Regions from separate parts of the Cellulomonas sp. plas2 genome, predicted to be linked through region 2. Evidence: riboswitches for the same ligand, from Rfam matches in the RefSeq annotation. Region 2 holds a riboswitch; each other region holds the start of a gene.

Region 1 (5,169 bases), 820 kb from region 2:
TCTCCGCCTGCGCCTCCGGTGCCGAGGCCATCGGCTACGGCGTCGACATGATCCGCTCGGGCCGCGCGGACGTCGTCGTCGCGGGCGGCACCGAGGCGACCATCCACCCCATGCCGATCGCGGCCTTCGCCGCCTCGCGGACCCTGTCGCTGCGCAACGACGACCCCGCGCACGCCTCGCGGCCCTACGACACGTCCCGGGACGGGTTCGTCGTCGGCGAGGGGTCGGGCGTCGTCGTGCTGGAGTCCGCCGAGCACGCCGCCGCCCGGGGCGCGCGGGTGTACGCCCGCATCGCCGGGGTCGGCCTGTCGGCCGACGGGTACCACATCACCTCCCCCGAGCCGTCCGGGGACGGGCAGGTCCGCGCGATGCGCGCGGCGCTGGCCGAGTCGGGCGTCGCCGCCGCGGACGTGCGGCACGTCAACGCCCACGCGACGTCCACGGTGGTCGGCGACCTCATCGAGGCCCGCTCGATCCGCGGCGTGCTGGGCGACGACGCCGACCACGTCGCCCTGTCCGCGACGAAGTCCATGACCGGGCACCTGCTGGGTGGCGCCGGCGCCCTCGAGACGATCTTCACCGTGCTGGCGCTGCACCACCGCCTGGCGCCCCCGACGATCAACGTCGAGGACCCGGACCCCGAGCTCGTCCTCGACCTCGTGCGGGACACGCCGCGGCCGCTCGGCGACGGCGACCTGGCGGCGGTGAACAACTCCTTCGGCTTCGGCGGCCACAACGTCGCCCTCGTCGTCACGACCGTCTGACGCCCGTCCTCCCGTCCGCGAACGGCGCGGACGTGGCCGCGGCCTGAGAGCCGAGGGCGCGCCCGTGCCCGCCCGGTGCTTGCGGGCGAGGCCTCGTGTCAGCAATGGTTGTTCCCTCAACAGATCGGAGGGTGCTCCCATGAGGAGGAGGTCCCTGCTGGCCGGTGCCGCCGTGGTGCTGCTCGTCACTGCCGCCTGCGGTGGTGCCGAGGAGGAGGCCGCAGGCACCCCGGGGCCCGCGGTGGAGGGCACGGTGCTCGTCGCCACCCTCGGGACCGCAGAGGACCCGGACGCCTTCGAGATCCTGCTCACCGACGAGGCGGGCACCGAGGTGACCACGCTCCCGGCCGGCGAGTACACCGTCCGGGTCGAGGACGCCACGACGATCCACAACTTCCACCTGACGGGCGCCGGCGTCGACGAGACGACGTCCGTCGAGGGCACCGAGGACACGACCTGGCAGGTGACCTTAGAGCCGGGCGAGTACACGTACACGTGCGACCCGCACCCGCCGATGACCAAGACGTTCACGGTCTCCTGAGGGCGGGGTCGCGGTGCGCGAGAGGGGCCGCGGGGGCGCGCCCGGCCGTGCCGGCGGGCGGCCGCCGGGCGCGCGGACGGGGGTGGTCCTACGCGTCCTTGGCGCCCTGGCCCTCGGGGTCTCGGGCTGGGTGCACCTCCGCATCGCGCTCGACCGGCCACCGCTGACGGCCGACGGCGCGCTCACGCTCAGCGGGCTGTTCGCGGCCCAGGCGGCGGTCTGCGCGGTCGTCGTGCTGGCCGTCCTGGGCCGCGGCAGCCGGGCCGCGTGGACGGCGTTCCTCGTCGTGGCGGCCGCGTCGGTCGTCGCCCTCGTCGCGAGCGTCTACGTGCGGGTGCCCGCCATCGGCCCGCTGCCCGCGATGTACGAGCCGCTCTGGTACGGCGACAAGTACGTCGCCGCGGGCTCCGCGGCCGTCGCCGTGGTCGTCGCCCTCGCGGCGCTGGCCGCCCGGGGCCGCCCGCGACGCCGCTGAGCGACCGAGCGGCTCGGAGCCCCCGCTCAGCGCGGCGGCTCGGCGCGCCCGCTCAGCCCACGCGGTGCAGCCAGCGGACGGGGGCGCCGGCGCCGGCGTAACGGAAGGGCTCGAGCTCGTCGTCCCACGCCTGGCCGAGCGCCAGGTCGAGCTCGGCGCGCAGCCGCTGCGGGTCGGCCGCGTGCTCGAGCGCCGCACGCACCCGGTCCTCGGGCACGACGACGTTGCCGTGCACGTCCGTGGCGGCGTGGAAGATGCCGAGCTCCGGCGTGTGGCTCCAGCGCGACCCGTCGGCGCCGGGGCTGGGCTCCTCGGTCACCTCGTAGCGCAGGTGCGCCCAGCCGCGCAGCGCGGACGTCAGGCGCGCCCCGGTGCCTTGCGGGCCCTGCCACGAGAGCTCGCTGCGGTGCAGACCGGGGCCCGCCGGCTGCGGGGTCCAGTCCAGCGCGACGCGCACGCCCAGCACGTTGCCGGCCGCCCACTCGACGTGGGGGCACAGCGCGCGGGGCGCGGAGTGCACGAAAAGAACACCGCGCGTGATCGAGCCTGCCATGCCGTCCTCCTGTCGGTCCGAGATGCGTCTTCCCCAACGACCTCGGTACGACGGGCCGGGACGGCGTGCCCGGCGGTGGCGCGCGGTGCGCCGGGGACAGGATGCACGACCCCGGCCCCCGCGCGCCACCCCTACAGCTGGTCGCGCAGCGCGCGCATGGCCTTTTTGCGGACGGACCGCTCGAGCCGGTCGAGGTAGAGCTTCCCGTCGAGGTGGTCCACCTCGTGCTGCAGGCACCGGGCCATCAGCTCGGTGCCCTCGACGACGACCGGCCGACCGTCGAGGTCCGTGCCCTCGACCCGGGCGTACCAGGCCCGGTGGGTCGGGTACCACAGGCCGGGCACCGAGAGGCAGCCCTCCTCGCCGTCCTGGTACTCGTCCCCGCTCAGCTCGACGATCGTCGGGTTGAGGACGTACCCGACCTCGTCGTCGATGTTCCAGGAGAACGCGCGCAGCGAGACGCCGATCTGGTTGGCCGCCAGCCCCGCGCGTCCCTCGGTGTCGACGGTCTCGAGCAGGTCCTCGACCAGGGCTCGGACCCGCTCGTCGACCTCGCGGATCGGCTCGCAGGGGGTGCGGAGCACGGGGTCGGGGACGACACGGATGTCACGCATGGCCATGCCCCGATCCTCCCACGCGCGGACCCGCACGCCGGCGTCGTGGCCGGCGGGCGGGTGCGCGGCGAGCTCGGGTTCCCGGGGCTCAGTCGGCGGAGGCGGCCTGCTGCGGGACGCCCTGGAGGAGCTGGCGGATCTCCGCCTCGTGGAACCGGCGGTGGCCGCCGAGGGTGCGGACCGCGGAGATCTTGCCGGCCTGGGCCCAGCGCGTGACCGTCTTGGGGTCCACGCGGAAGAGGCTGGCGACCTCGCCCGGCGTGAGGAGCGCGCCCTGGGCGGCCTGGAGCTCGGCGAGGGACGTGGTGGCGGTGCTCATGGGAGCTCTCCTGTCGTTCGGCGGCTCGGCTGACCCGTGGGGCCCCGTGGCTCTGCGTCCCCACCTCGCGGTGGGTTTGCCCTTGTCGCTGACGGCACGAACTATGCCGGAAAGGCGGACATCGCGGCAAGATCCCCCGCCCCGGACGGAAGCGGACGCAACCCCCCGCGGCTGGGCCGTCCGGGTGACCGGTCGAGGGTCGCACGCCTCTCACCGGCGCGGACGTGGCAGGCGCCGGTCGTGTCGACCACCCGTGGTATCACCCGCTGCGGTGGTGTCTCCTCCCCCTCGAGCGGGGCCGACCGGACGAGAGCGGGGTCCACCGGGCACGTGGTCCCGCCGCAAGTGTCAAGGACGGCAGGCCCCCGACCGATGAGGTGACATGCCGCACGGATGCGGCGTGAGAGAGGGGGACGGTCACCATGACGACGACCCTGCACGAGGACGGGTACCGGCGGAGCACGCCGCACCCCGCCGAGGTCGAGCACCGGCCCTGCGCGGGCGCACCCGGCCGCGAGGACCACGAGCCCGTGCTGGACGCGGGCGGCATGACGCTCGACTGGGGCGTCGTCCACGAGGAGGTCGACCTCCGCACGGGCGCGGTGCGCACGGGCGAGTGCTGGGGCCTGGGCAGCGAGCACCACGCCCGGGCCCTGGCCGAGCACATCAACACCGCGTCTCCGGGGCCCGACGAGCAGCTCACCGGCTCCGCGGACGAGCACGGTCGGCGACGGCCGCACGGGCACGCGGCCGTCGAGCGTCGGCACGCGCGCGTCGCGCACCGGTGGGTGGGCGCCGCCGCGGAGGGCACCACGCCCGCCCGACCGGCGCACTGGGACCTCATCGAGACCCTCGTCCTCCAGGTGGCGCGGGCCACGGGCATGCCGGAGAACGCGGTCCGCCTCGGCCTGGGCCTGCCGCTGCCCGACGTCTCCTGAGGGGCGTCGCCGCCGCCCTGCACGGCGCGGGGCCGACTCCCCCGCCACCGCCGGGCGATCGGTGGGGCAGGTGGGGCTTGAACCCACGACCCACGGATTATGAGTCCGCTGCTCTGACCGGCTGAGCTACTGCCCCGTTCGGGTCACGGACGCTACCAGCCGGGGGCGACCGCTCACCGCGCGGCACCCGCTGCCGAACGACAGGACGAGTCGCACGAGCACCCGTGCGCATCAGCCGCCCCCGGTCTGCCGCCCTCGCGCACAGGAGCACCATGAGCCGCACCACCACCGTCACCTCCGGGACGCCCCGCCGCCGCCCGTTCGCGGACCTGTCCGTCCGCTCCAAGCTGCTCGGCCTCGTCGGCGTGTTCTGCGCCGCCGGGCTCGGTCTCGGCACGGCCGCCTACGCCGCGCTGGGCACGGTCTCCGGGCAGACGCAGGACCTGGCGCAGGTGCAGACCGACGTCCTGAGGCCGACGCAGACCATCCACCAGAACCAGCTCAAGTCCCGCATGATCGTCGCGCAGCTCGCCGCGGTGGCCAGCCCGGACGAGGTCGAGCACTGGCAGGCCGAGCTCGTCGAGAACGACGCCGAGCTCGACGCGGCGATCGCCGACGTGCAGACCTTCGTCGACACGACGGCGCCGCTGCCGCACTGGGAGGAGTTCCTCGAGGCCTTCGCCCTCTGGCGGGAGGCCCGTGACGCGGAGCTCGTCCCGGCGGCGCTGTCGGGTGATGCCGCGACGTACGAGCAGGTGCTGGCGGACGTCACGGAACCCCTCAAGAGCGCCTACGTGGACGAGCTGGACGCGCTGGCTGCGGGCGGCGACGCCTGGGCGGCGGGGACCGCGGCCGACGCCCAGACCACCGCGCGCAGCGTGCAGACGCTGATCGTCGTCGGCATCACGGGCACCATCGCGCTGACGCTGGCGCTCGGGCTCGCCGTGGCACGCTCGGTCCGCCGG
Region 2 (5,169 bases):
CGCACGGCGCGCCGGCGGCGCTCGCCGGGGTCCGCGCGGCCGTGGCGGCCGCCTCGGGTGCCGGCTCCCCCGAAGGGGTGGTGGCCCGCCTCGTCGAGCCCCTCGGGGAGGACGACCGGCGCGGCGCACGGCGCGCCCTGGCGCGGTGGGCGGTCCGCCTGCCCGGCCTCGCGCCCGACGGTGGTCTCCGGGACCACCTCACAGCCGGCGGGCGCCTCGTGGTCCCCGGTGACGAGGACTGGCCGCCCGGGCTCGACGACCTGCGGGAGACCGCACCCCCGGCGCTCTGGGTGCGCGGCACGCTGCCGGCGGCCGGGCGGCGGGCCGTCGCGCTGGTCGGCGCCCGCGCCGCCACCCCGTACGGCGAGCACGTGGCGAGCCGGCTGGCCGGCGACCTCGCGCGGGCCGGCCTCGTCGTCGTCTCCGGCGGCGCGTACGGCATCGACGCGGCGGCGCACCGGGGAGCGCTGGCCGCCGGCGGCACGACGCTCGTCGTCGTCGCCGGCGGGGTCGACCGCCCGTACCCGGCCGGGAACGCGCGGCTGCTCGCGGCGGCCGTCGAGCAGGGCGGGGCCGTCCTCGCGGAGGTGCCGCCCGGCGCGCTGCCGACCCGCACACGGTTCCTGCAGCGCAACCGGCTCATCGCGGCCATCGCCGGCGCGACCGTCGTGGTCGAGGCGGCGTGGCGGTCCGGGGCCCTCAGCACCGCACGCCACGCGGCTGGCCTCCTGCGGCCCGTCGGCGCGGTTCCCGGACCGGTCACGTCGGCGGCGTCGGCGGGCTGCCACCGCATCGTCCGGGAGGAGGCGGCCACGCTCGTGACGGACGCCGACGACGTGCGCGAGCTCGTCGAGCCCGTCGGTACCGTGGACGCGCCGGACGCACCGCCGGACACCGGCGCGCCCCTCACGGGTGCCCCCGCGACGACCAGGGGGCCGGAGGACGTGGACCCCGTCGCCGCCCGGGTGCACGACGCGCTGCCCCGTCGGGTGGCGCGCCCGGACGGCGACGTCGCCGCTGCGGCCGGTGTCACGCTACGGGAGGCGCAGGACGCGCTGGCGGTCCTCGAGCTCGGCGGCTGGGCGCAGCGGACCGCCACCGGGTGGCGCGCGGCCGTCCCGACGTGACGCGCCGTCAGGGCGGGTCGTCTCGGGTCGCGCGGGCGGGGGAGCTGACGTGGCCCGTCCGCGCGCCTCCGTGGTGGGGCGGGGGAGGCGGTCCACAGTGACCCCGTGTCCGACGTCCCCCTGCTGCCGGGCGACCCCGCGCGCGCGCGCCTGCTGGCGGACCTGGCCGAGCACCTCGGCGCCGAGCGGGGCCTGGCACGCCACACCGTGCGCGCCTACCGGGCGGACGTCGACCACCTGCTGTCCCATGCGTTCCGTCGCGGGAGCGCCACGCTGGCCGACGTGGACCTCGCGGTGCTGCGCTCGTGGCTCGCCGCCATGGCGGCGGCGCACCTCAGCCGGGGCACGCTCGCCCGGCGGACGGCGGCGGCGCGCACCTTCTTCGCCTGGGCGCAGCGCACGGGCCGCGTCGCCGTCGACCCCGCCGCCCGCCTGGCCAGCGCCCGGCCCCGCGTGACGCTGCCCACCGTGCTGCCGGCCGCGCAGGTGGCCGCGCTGGTCGACGGCGCGCGCGACCGGGCGGCGGGCGACGACCCCCTCGCCCTGCGGGACTGGGTCGCCCTCGAGCTGCTCTACGGCACCGGGGTCCGCGTGGGGGAGCTGTGCGCGGCCGACGTCGACGACGCCGACCTCGTGGGACGGCTCCTGCGGGTCGTCGGCAAGGGTGACAAGGAGCGGGTCGTGCCGTTCGGCAGGCCTGCCGCCGTGGCGCTCGAGCGGTGGCTCTCGCGCGGCCGGCCCCACCTGGCCGTCGCGGGCTCGCCACCGGCGCTGCTCCTGGGGACGCGGGGCGGGCGCGTGGACCAGCGGCGCATCCGGGCCGTCGTGCACGCGGCCGCCGCCGGTGCCGCCGTCCCCGACGTGGCCCCGCACGCCCTGCGGCACGCGGCGGCCACCCACCTGCTCGAGGGGGGCTCGGACCTGCGGTCGGTGCAGGAGGTCCTCGGTCACGCGTCGCTGGCGACCACGCAGCGGTACACGCACGTGTCCGCCGAGCGCCTGAGGGCCGCCTATCGGCTCGCGCACCCGCGGGCTTGAGCCGCGTCATCCCAGGTGCACCGCCCGGCGCGGGTGAAACCACCGTTCGGTGGGGACAGACCATTGCTCCTGGCTGTGCGGTCGCCTAGAGTCCTCACTGTCAGCGAAACGGCAAACCCTCCGCGAGGGGGGGACGCAAAGCCACGGGACCCTTGAGGTCAGCCGGGCCACCGAACAGACAGGATCGATCATGCCGCAGCCCGGTTCCCTCCTGACCGTGTCCGCCCCGGTCGGGATGTCCCGTGAGACCGCCGCTCTCTCCGTCGCCGCCCGCGTGGCGCCCGCGGTGACCGCGCCGGCCGGCGTCATCCCCGCCCAGCGCACCCCGGCCGAGCTGCCGACGCCCGACGCCCCGCGCTCGGAGGTCGACACGCTCTGGGCGACGTTCAAGGAGACGGGCTGCCGCCGCTCCCGCGAGCAGCTGATCCTCCACTACGCGCCGCTGGTCCAGTCCGTGGCCGGGCGCCTCGGCATGCGGCTGCCGAGCAGCGTCGAGCAGTCCGACCTCGTCTCCTACGGCATGTTCGGCCTCATCGACGCGATCGAGAAGTACGAGACGGACCGCGCCGTGAAGTTCGAGTCGTACGCCGCCGCCCGCATCCGCGGCGCGATCATCGACGAGCTCCGCTCGCTCGACTGGGTCCCGCGGTCCGTCCGCTCGAAGGCGCGCACGCTCGACCGCGCCGTGGCCGACCTCGAGGCGCGCCTGCACCGCACGCCGACGCTGCCCGAGATCGCCGCCGAGCTCGAGCTCCCCGTCGCCGAGGTCCGCGCGACCTACAGCCAGCTCGCCACGACGAACGTGGCCGCGCTCGACGAGCTGCTCGGCGGCGAGGACGGCTCCTCGGCCGCCTCGCTGGGCGACGCCCTGCGCGACGCGCGGGCGGAGGACCCGGCCGGCTCGGTCGAGCAGCAGGAGCAGGCCTTCCTGCTGTCGCGGGCCGTCGAGCAGCTCAGCGAGCGCGAGCGCCTCGTCGTGGTCCTGTACTACTTCGAGGGCCGGACCCTCGCCGAGATCGGCCGCGTCCTCGGCGTGACCGAGTCGCGGATCTCGCAGATGCACACCGCCGCCATCGGCCGGCTGCGCACGCGGCTGACGGACGCCGAGGCGGCCTGACCCGCGACCGGTAGTGGGTCGGCGCACGGATCGGCGCACGGTTCGGCGAACGGATCGACGCCGCCCGCACCGACGGGCCGTGCCGGGCGCTCACCAGGGCAGCAGGACCACCCGCGGCAGCCGTCCCACGAGGGCGCCGGGGTCGAGGTAGCGGTCGCCCTCGCGCACGCCCCAGTGCACGCACCGGTCCGCGCAGTGCGAGGCGCCGGCGGTCGTGACCGTACCCGCCACCGTGCCCACCTCGTCCCCGACCTCCACCACGGTCCCGACCGGGACCGTCGCCGTGACGGGCTCCAGCGTGCTGCGCAGGCCGCCGTCGTGCCGCACCACCACGACCGCGCGCCCCGCGACGACACCCGCGAAGCCGACCGTGCCGGTCGCGGGAGCGCGCACCACCGTGCCGGGGTCCGCGCGCACGTCCAGGCCCCGGTGCCCGGCGGCCCACGGCTGCGGCGGGCGCACGAAGGGCGCCAGGACCGCCGACGCCACCGGCAGCCGCCAGCCCTCGGCGGCCGACGCGGTCGTGGCCGGCGCCGCGACGGTCGTCGTCGAGCTCCCTCCGTAGGCCGGTGCCGCGAGCAGCGGCAGGGCCACGCCGGCGACGAGGAGCGCGGCCATCAGCAGGGGGGTGGCGGGGGAGCGGCGGGGAACCATGGCCGGCACCGTGCCTGGCCGCAGGCATCGCAGCAGCGCGCCCCCGCCGGGGCCGTGGGCGAGCACCGCACGACCGGGGCTGGGGACGGATCGGCGACGGGGCCGGTACGGGCACGGCCTGGCGTCCGGTACCCTGGTGACGCGACCGGCCCTCGCCGGTCGACTTCGCACGCCGTCATCCGGTCGCCGTCACCGTCGGGCCCTGCCCGACCACGCGGTCCGGAACCGGTGCAGGCAACGGTCCGGGTCCGCCCGGCGCCTGCCCGGCTCGGCGTCAGGGGCCCCGGCCGTCCGGTCGGGCCGACAACCGAGACCGCAGGTCCCGTGCGCGCGACGCGTGCGGGCTCCTGCACGAGTGCGCGTGCCCCGACGGGCGCGCGACGGAAGGACGTGCCATGGCCGTCGTGACCATGCGCCAGCTGCTCGAGAGCGGTGTCCACTTCGGGCACCAGACCCGCCGCTGGAACCCCAAGATGAAGCGCTTCATCTTCACCGAGCGCAACGGCATCTACATCGTCGACCTGCAGCAGTCGCTCACCTACATCGACCGGGCCTACGACTTCGTCTCCCAGACGGTCGCGCACGGCGGGTCGATCCTCTTCGTCGGGACGAAGAAGCAGGCGCAGGAGCCCGTGGCCGAGCAGGCCGCGCGCGTGGGCATGCCCTACGTCAACCAGCGCTGGCTCGGCGGCATGCTGACCAACTTCTCCACGGTCCACAAGCGCCTGCAGCGCCTCAAGGAGCTCGAGCAGATCGACTTCGACGACGTCGCGGGCTCGGCCCTGACGAAGAAGGAGCTGCTCGTCCTGCGTCGCGAGAAGGACAAGCTGAGCAAGACCCTCGGCGGCATCCGCGACATGGCCAAGGTCCCCTCGGCCGTGTGGATCGTGGACACCAACAAGGAGCACCTCGCCGTCGACGAGGCGCGCAAGCTCGGCATCCCGGTCGTGGCGATCCTCGACACGAACTGCGACCCGGACATGGTCGACTACCCGATCCCGGGCAACGACGACGCCATCCGCGCCGTGCAGCTGCTCACGCGCGTGATCGCCGACGCGGCCGCGGACGGCCTCGTCCGTCGCTCCGGCGGCGGGCGTGCGGACGACGCCGCGACGGCCCAGGCCGAGCCGCTGGCCGAGTGGGAGCGCGAGCTGCTCGCCGGCACCGAGGCGCCCGCCGCCCCGGCCGCCGACGTCCCGGACGCCGCCCCCGCCGACGCCGTCGTCTCCGAGG
Region 3 (5,169 bases), 550 kb from region 2:
CCGCGATGACGAGCTTCGTGCCGTCCGGCGTGAGGCGGACCGACTCGACCTGTGCCGACTGGGCGGAGACGTAGAAGGAGGTGAGCCTGCCGTCGCTCGCGTTGGTCGCGGCCACGCGGGGCCGGCTGGTCCCGCCCACGGAGGTGAAGTTCCCGCCGAAGTACACGGTGGTCGCCGTCGCCGTGATGCTGCGCACCGGCGCGTTGGGCGCCGGCGCCCACGAGTTCACCAGGGCGCCCGTCGTCGCGTTGAAGGCGGCCAGCCGCGTCCGGTTCGTCGTCCCGGCCTGCGTGAAGTCGCCGCCGACGTAGATGGTGCGGCCGTCGGGCGACGCGGCGATGGCCCGGCCCACGGCGTTGATGGAGGGCGCCCAGCTCGTGATGAGCTCGCCGGTCCGGATGTCGTACGCCAGGAGCCGCGTGCGCGGCACCTCGTTCGTGCCCGCGGGCGAGCCGGCCGGGCGCGCGCTCGTGAAGTTCCCCGTGACGTAGACGGTGTTCCCGACGACGACCTGTGCCCAGACGATCCCGTTGGTCTGCACGGTGGGCAGCGCGTCCGCGCTGACCGTGTCGCCCGCGGAGGCGGGGACGGCCGTGGGCACCGCCGCACGTGCGGCCGGGACGTCGAGCGCCACGAGGCCGACGGCCGCGAGGACGAGGGCGAGGAGAGCCGCTCCGAGCCGGGCCGGCGCGCTGCCGACGAGGGAGGAGGACATGGTCAGCCTGCTTCCGGGGTGATGACGACGAGCACGACGGGTGAGGTGGGCGTGACGGAGACGGACAGCACGTAGGAGTCCCCGGTGACCTGCGGGAGGGTGAGCACGTACGTCCCCGTGGCCGAGGCGCCGGGCGCGAGCTCCCCCCCGAGGGGCGCGGAGCGGTCGTCGCCCAGGTTCTGGCTGCCCGGGACGCCGTCGGCGCCGTAGAGGTTGAGCACGACGTCGTCGAGGACGACAGCGGAAGCGGTCGCGTTGGTGACCGTCAGGGTCACCGCCAGCGCCGGCCCGGCGACCTCCCCCGGGCCGCGCGCCGTCGCCTCGACGCGGTCGGCCGAGTCGACGACGACCTGCACGCCCTCGACCGGGGCGACCGCCGTACCGGGCGCGACGGGATCCGTGTGCTGCGCGCTGCTCTCGATCTCGCGGACGTCGTCGACGACGGCCGCCTCGGCCGGGGCGAGGTCCAACGGCGCGGCCGCACCCGGCGCGGCGCTGGCGCCGGCGCCCGGGGTCTCGGCCGGCACGGACGCCTGGGGCGCCGGGGTGGGCGTGGCCGACGCCGTGGGCGACGCCGAGGGCTCGGGCGACTCCGTCGCCGTCGCCGTCGCGCTCGTCGTGGCACCGGTGCCGCCGGTGGGAGCGGCGACGGGCCCGCCGCCGCGGCCGGCGAGCACGGCCACGAGCACGACCCCGGCGACGAGCAGGAGGCCGGCCACCAGGAGGACGGCGCGCTGGCGTGTGATCGACGAGCGCACGACACGCCTCCGTTCCCTGGTCTGGTCCTTGCCCGGCTGAGGTGTGCAGCGGTACGTTCCGCTCGCACCGCTCCTCAGCGGCATTTCGGACACAGTAGTCGCGGGTCCTGCGCGTCTCCCGGGGCTGTGGACGCACTTCACCCGTCGCCGTGCGCGATATCACCCGGGAGCGGGAACGCCCGTACCGGCGACCCCTCGGGGGCCGCCGGCACGGGCGTGGTCGTCACCCGACCGGCCGCGGGGCCGGCGCCGCGCGAACGGCACGGGTGGGTGGGTCAGGACGTCGTCAGGGCGTGAGGTCGAGGTCCGGCAGCGGCGCGACCCGGCGCGTCCCCCCGCCGGAGACGTCGTCGGCGGTGTTGTTCGTCAGCACGCGCATGAGCGGGTACAGCTTGCGCCAGTCCGTGCTGAGGTTCGCGGCCTGCGCCGGGTCGACCGCCGCCTCGCCGTAGAGCGCGATCGTCGAGGACCGGATGAGCACGTGGGCGCCGTAGTCCTGCAGCGCACGCGCCAGCGCCAGGCCCTCGGGCGTCAGCCCGAGCTTCGTGACGTCCACCGTCCCGGGGATCGCGAGCATCGTCCCCATGGGGATCTGGCCGCTGTAGTACAGCGACGCGTCGCCGTCCTGCGTGCGAGCCGGCCACACCGGACCCATCTTCAGCATCTCGTTGGGGATGCCGACGGCGAGCGTGTGCCGGATCGACAGGGAGCGCAGCTCCTCCTTGCGGATGAGCCCGCCGTAGAAGGAGATGCTCGAGGCCCGGGACCCGTCCTTCATGCCGTCGCCGGTCAGATCCGTGCGCACGACCCGCGTCGTGGTCCACGTCAGGGGACCGGTCTGCGTCATCTTGTAGAACTCCCAGCCCCACAGCCCGTCGGGGTCGATGACGCCGACGTGCTTGTCGGTGCCGTAGGTGGGCGCGGTGCCAGCCGGGATCCGGACCTGGTAGACCTTGCCGTCCTTGAGGTTCGTGACGGTCGCGAGCGGGTCCGTCGCCTTCGCACGGAACACGGCGATCGACCAGCGCGTGGAGTTGATGACCGGCGTGCCCGACAGGAACATGCGGGTCCGCGTGTCCGCGGCGGACTCGAAGACCGCGCCGGAGCCGATGGAGGTGTTCCAGAAGGCCGTGCTCGCGAAGGGCTGCAGCGCCGCGACGCGCGTCCCGGCCGGCTTGGTCACCGTGACGGTGCGGGTCGCGCGGGCGGTGGCCCCGCGGTCGTCGGTCACCGTCAGGCCGACGGTGTAGGTCCCGGCGGACGCGTAGGCGTGCTGCGGGGTCGCACCGGTGCCGGTCGACCCGTCGCCGAAGGTCCAGGCGTAGGAGGCGAGGGACCCGTCGGCGTCGCGCGAACCGCCGGCGTCGAGGGTGACGCCGAGGTCCTTGGCGACCGCGGTGAAGGAGGCCGTGGGGGCGACGTTGGGTGCGACCACGACGACGTCGCGGCGCACCTGCGCGGTGGCCCCGTCGTCGTCCACGACGGTGAGGGTCACCGGGTACGTGCCGCCGGTGGCATAGGTGTGCGTCCCCGTCGGGCCGGTCGAGGTGGCGCCGTCGCCGAAGGACCAGGACCAGCTCGAGATCGTCCCGTCGACGTCGGCGGACGCGCTGCCGTCGACCGCCACGGCCAGGTCGCGCACCGACGGCGTGAAGGCGGCGGTCGGCGCCACGTTGGGCGCGACGACCGACGCGGACGTCAGCCCGGACCAGCTCGCCACGAGCTCCTTGGCCGAGGACCCGGCCACGTAGGTGCTCAGGCCCACCCGGCCGGCGGTCTGCAGCCCTGCCGTCGCGTCCTGCGCCGTCACGGTCCACGCGCCCGGCTCGGCCGAGCCCGCCGCCCACACCTTCGCGCGCAGGGTGGTCGGCGCGGTGCCGGTCACCTGCAGCCGCACCACGAGCTTCGCCCCGGGGGCGTAGGCGACACCGGGCACGTCGACCGTGCGCAGCGCCGTCGCCGACCGGCTGAGCTGCAGCTGCAGCGCGCCGGACCAGGTGACGACGACCCGGGCGCGGTAGTCGCCGGCACCGGCGACGCTGCGCCCCAGCACCGAGGCGTACGCGGCGGGCCCGGACCCGGCAGGACGGTCGAGCGCCACCGTCACACGCGTGTCGGCGTCCGTCACGGCTGCGGCGCTGCCCAGGACGGAGGCCGCCGTGGCGCCGGGGCGGACCGTCTGCCGGCCCGTCCCGCCGGACACCGCGTAGGCGACGTCACCGCCGCAGCTCACCCACGAGCCACCGGTCGTCGCGGAGCCCCAGCCACCGGTGAGGGTGCGGGCGAAGCTGTCGACCACCAGCGTCACGGGCGTCGTGGCCGCCGGCAGCACCGACGCTGCGGGGACGGGTGCGGCGGCGTGGACGGGGGCGACGGCGCCGGCGACGAGCGCCAGCGCGAGCGTCGTGGTGCCGATGAGGCTGACCGGGTGCCGGGCGGGGGTGCCCGCGGGCGCGGTCGAGGACGGTCGGGTGCGGATCACCGGTGCTCCATCTCGTTCGGTAGCCAGGCTGACCACGGGGGTCCCTCGGCTTTGCGTCCCCGCCTCGCGACGGGTTTGCCGTTGTCGTGTGGTGGCTCCCCGTCTCCTTCGGCAGCGGCAGCGGCGGACTTCACCCACGGCCCGTCACTCGTCCGGGGGTTCCTCGGGTCCACGGCGGCCGGCGGCGACCCTGCTGAGGCGTCCACATGCTGGACTCCAGCCGCCGCGACCCGCGTGTGTTGGGTCACAGGAAGGTCACGGCCGGGGGTGCGGGTGCCCGAGAGCGCCCTCGGGCACGCGTGGAGCGGTGGTCGAGGGCGCGCGACGACGACCTCGGGGCGTGAGCAGGGGTGACACACCGGCCGAGCCCTCGACCGCGGCCGCCGCGTATAGCACCACGGACCCGTTCCGGCGTGCCCCGGGGCCGACTTTCACCCGCTGACCGCCGGTGCGCCCGGTGGCACGGCGGGGTTCTCGGCGCGCCGGAGCCCCCGTACGGTCGACCCGCCCCGCCCCGGCGGCGGCACCACCATGACCCTGCCCCGTCTCCGGCGCGCACCGCTGCGCCGCTCGAGGAGTTGCTCGTGCCCTTCGGCCTCCCCACGACGAACCGTTCCGTCGCCTCCGTCCCGTCCGGTCCTGCCGATGGACGGTCCTCCCGACGACCGGCGACCGTCCGCGCCGGCGGGCTGTCCCTCGCGGCCGTCCTGCTCGCCACCGGCGCCACGACGGCCGCCGCGTCCTCCGCCGTCGCCGCCGACACCGAGGCGGTGGCGCAGGACGCCTTCTCCCGGGAGCTGGGCGACGGCTGGGGCCCCGCCCAGCAGGGAGGGACCTGGAGCGACGACGAGAGCGGCGCCTGGTACTACGTCACCGGTGGTGCCGGTCGCCACACGGTCGGCAGCGGCGTCACGGCCGCCTCGCTCCTGCACGACGTGTCGCGGACGGCCACGGACACCCGGGCCACCGTCCGGACGAACCGTGCGGCCGGCGCAGGTCCCGCCGTCTACGCCTCGGTCCTGGGCCGCGCGGTCCCCGGCGCCGGCGACTACCGCGCCCGTCTCGTCGTGACGTGGGAGGGCGCGCTCGAGCTGCGCCTGGCACAGGCCGGCACGACGCTCGCGAGCGCCCCGCTCGACGCGGACTACGCGCCGGACGCGAACTACGAGGTGCGGCTCGCGGTGACCGGCACCTCACCGACGACCCTGCGCGCG

Evidence for each region. Region 2 has a riboswitch for cyclic di-GMP ahead of AC2TDM_RS11050 (FliA/WhiG family RNA polymerase sigma factor). Riboswitches for the same ligand answer to the same signal wherever they lie in the genome.
Region 1: it holds a riboswitch for cyclic di-GMP, as region 2 does, so the genes downstream of both, AC2TDM_RS07280 (BldC family transcriptional regulator) here and AC2TDM_RS11050 (FliA/WhiG family RNA polymerase sigma factor) in region 2, are expected to answer to the same signal.
Region 3: it holds a riboswitch for cyclic di-GMP, as region 2 does, so the genes downstream of both, AC2TDM_RS13440 (PKD domain-containing protein) here and AC2TDM_RS11050 (FliA/WhiG family RNA polymerase sigma factor) in region 2, are expected to answer to the same signal.

Annotation. Positions count from the first base shown of each region.
Region 1 covers NZ_CM170155.1:1,641,820-1,646,988, reverse strand. The annotation lists gene AC2TDM_RS07305 (beta-ketoacyl-[acyl-carrier-protein] synthase family protein) at 1-764, shown strand, start outside; gene AC2TDM_RS07300 (cupredoxin domain-containing protein) at 904-1,305, shown strand; gene AC2TDM_RS07295 (hypothetical protein) at 1,319-1,780, shown strand; gene AC2TDM_RS07290 (DUF3145 domain-containing protein) at 1,833-2,333, opposite strand; gene def (peptide deformylase) at 2,465-2,953, opposite strand; gene AC2TDM_RS07280 (BldC family transcriptional regulator) at 3,036-3,266, opposite strand; cyclic di-GMP riboswitch class I at 3,283-3,357, opposite strand; gene AC2TDM_RS07275 (hypothetical protein) at 3,689-4,204, shown strand; tRNA gene AC2TDM_RS07270 (tRNA-Ile) at 4,267-4,340, opposite strand; gene AC2TDM_RS07265 (methyl-accepting chemotaxis protein) at 4,477-5,169, shown strand, end outside.
Region 2 covers NZ_CM170155.1:2,462,380-2,467,548, reverse strand. The annotation lists gene dprA (DNA-processing protein DprA) at 1-1,127, shown strand, start outside; gene AC2TDM_RS11055 (tyrosine recombinase XerC) at 1,233-2,165, shown strand; cyclic di-GMP riboswitch class I at 2,266-2,340, shown strand; gene AC2TDM_RS11050 (FliA/WhiG family RNA polymerase sigma factor) at 2,356-3,282, shown strand; gene AC2TDM_RS11045 (peptidoglycan DD-metalloendopeptidase family protein) at 3,373-3,936, opposite strand; gene rpsB (30S ribosomal protein S2) at 4,332-5,169, shown strand, end outside.
Region 3 covers NZ_CM170155.1:3,010,994-3,016,162, forward strand. The annotation lists gene AC2TDM_RS13430 (PKD domain-containing protein) at 1-715, opposite strand, end outside; gene AC2TDM_RS13435 (hypothetical protein) at 718-1,473, opposite strand; gene AC2TDM_RS13440 (PKD domain-containing protein) at 1,760-3,955, opposite strand; cyclic di-GMP riboswitch class I at 3,971-4,045, opposite strand; gene AC2TDM_RS13445 (hypothetical protein) at 4,540-5,169, shown strand, end outside.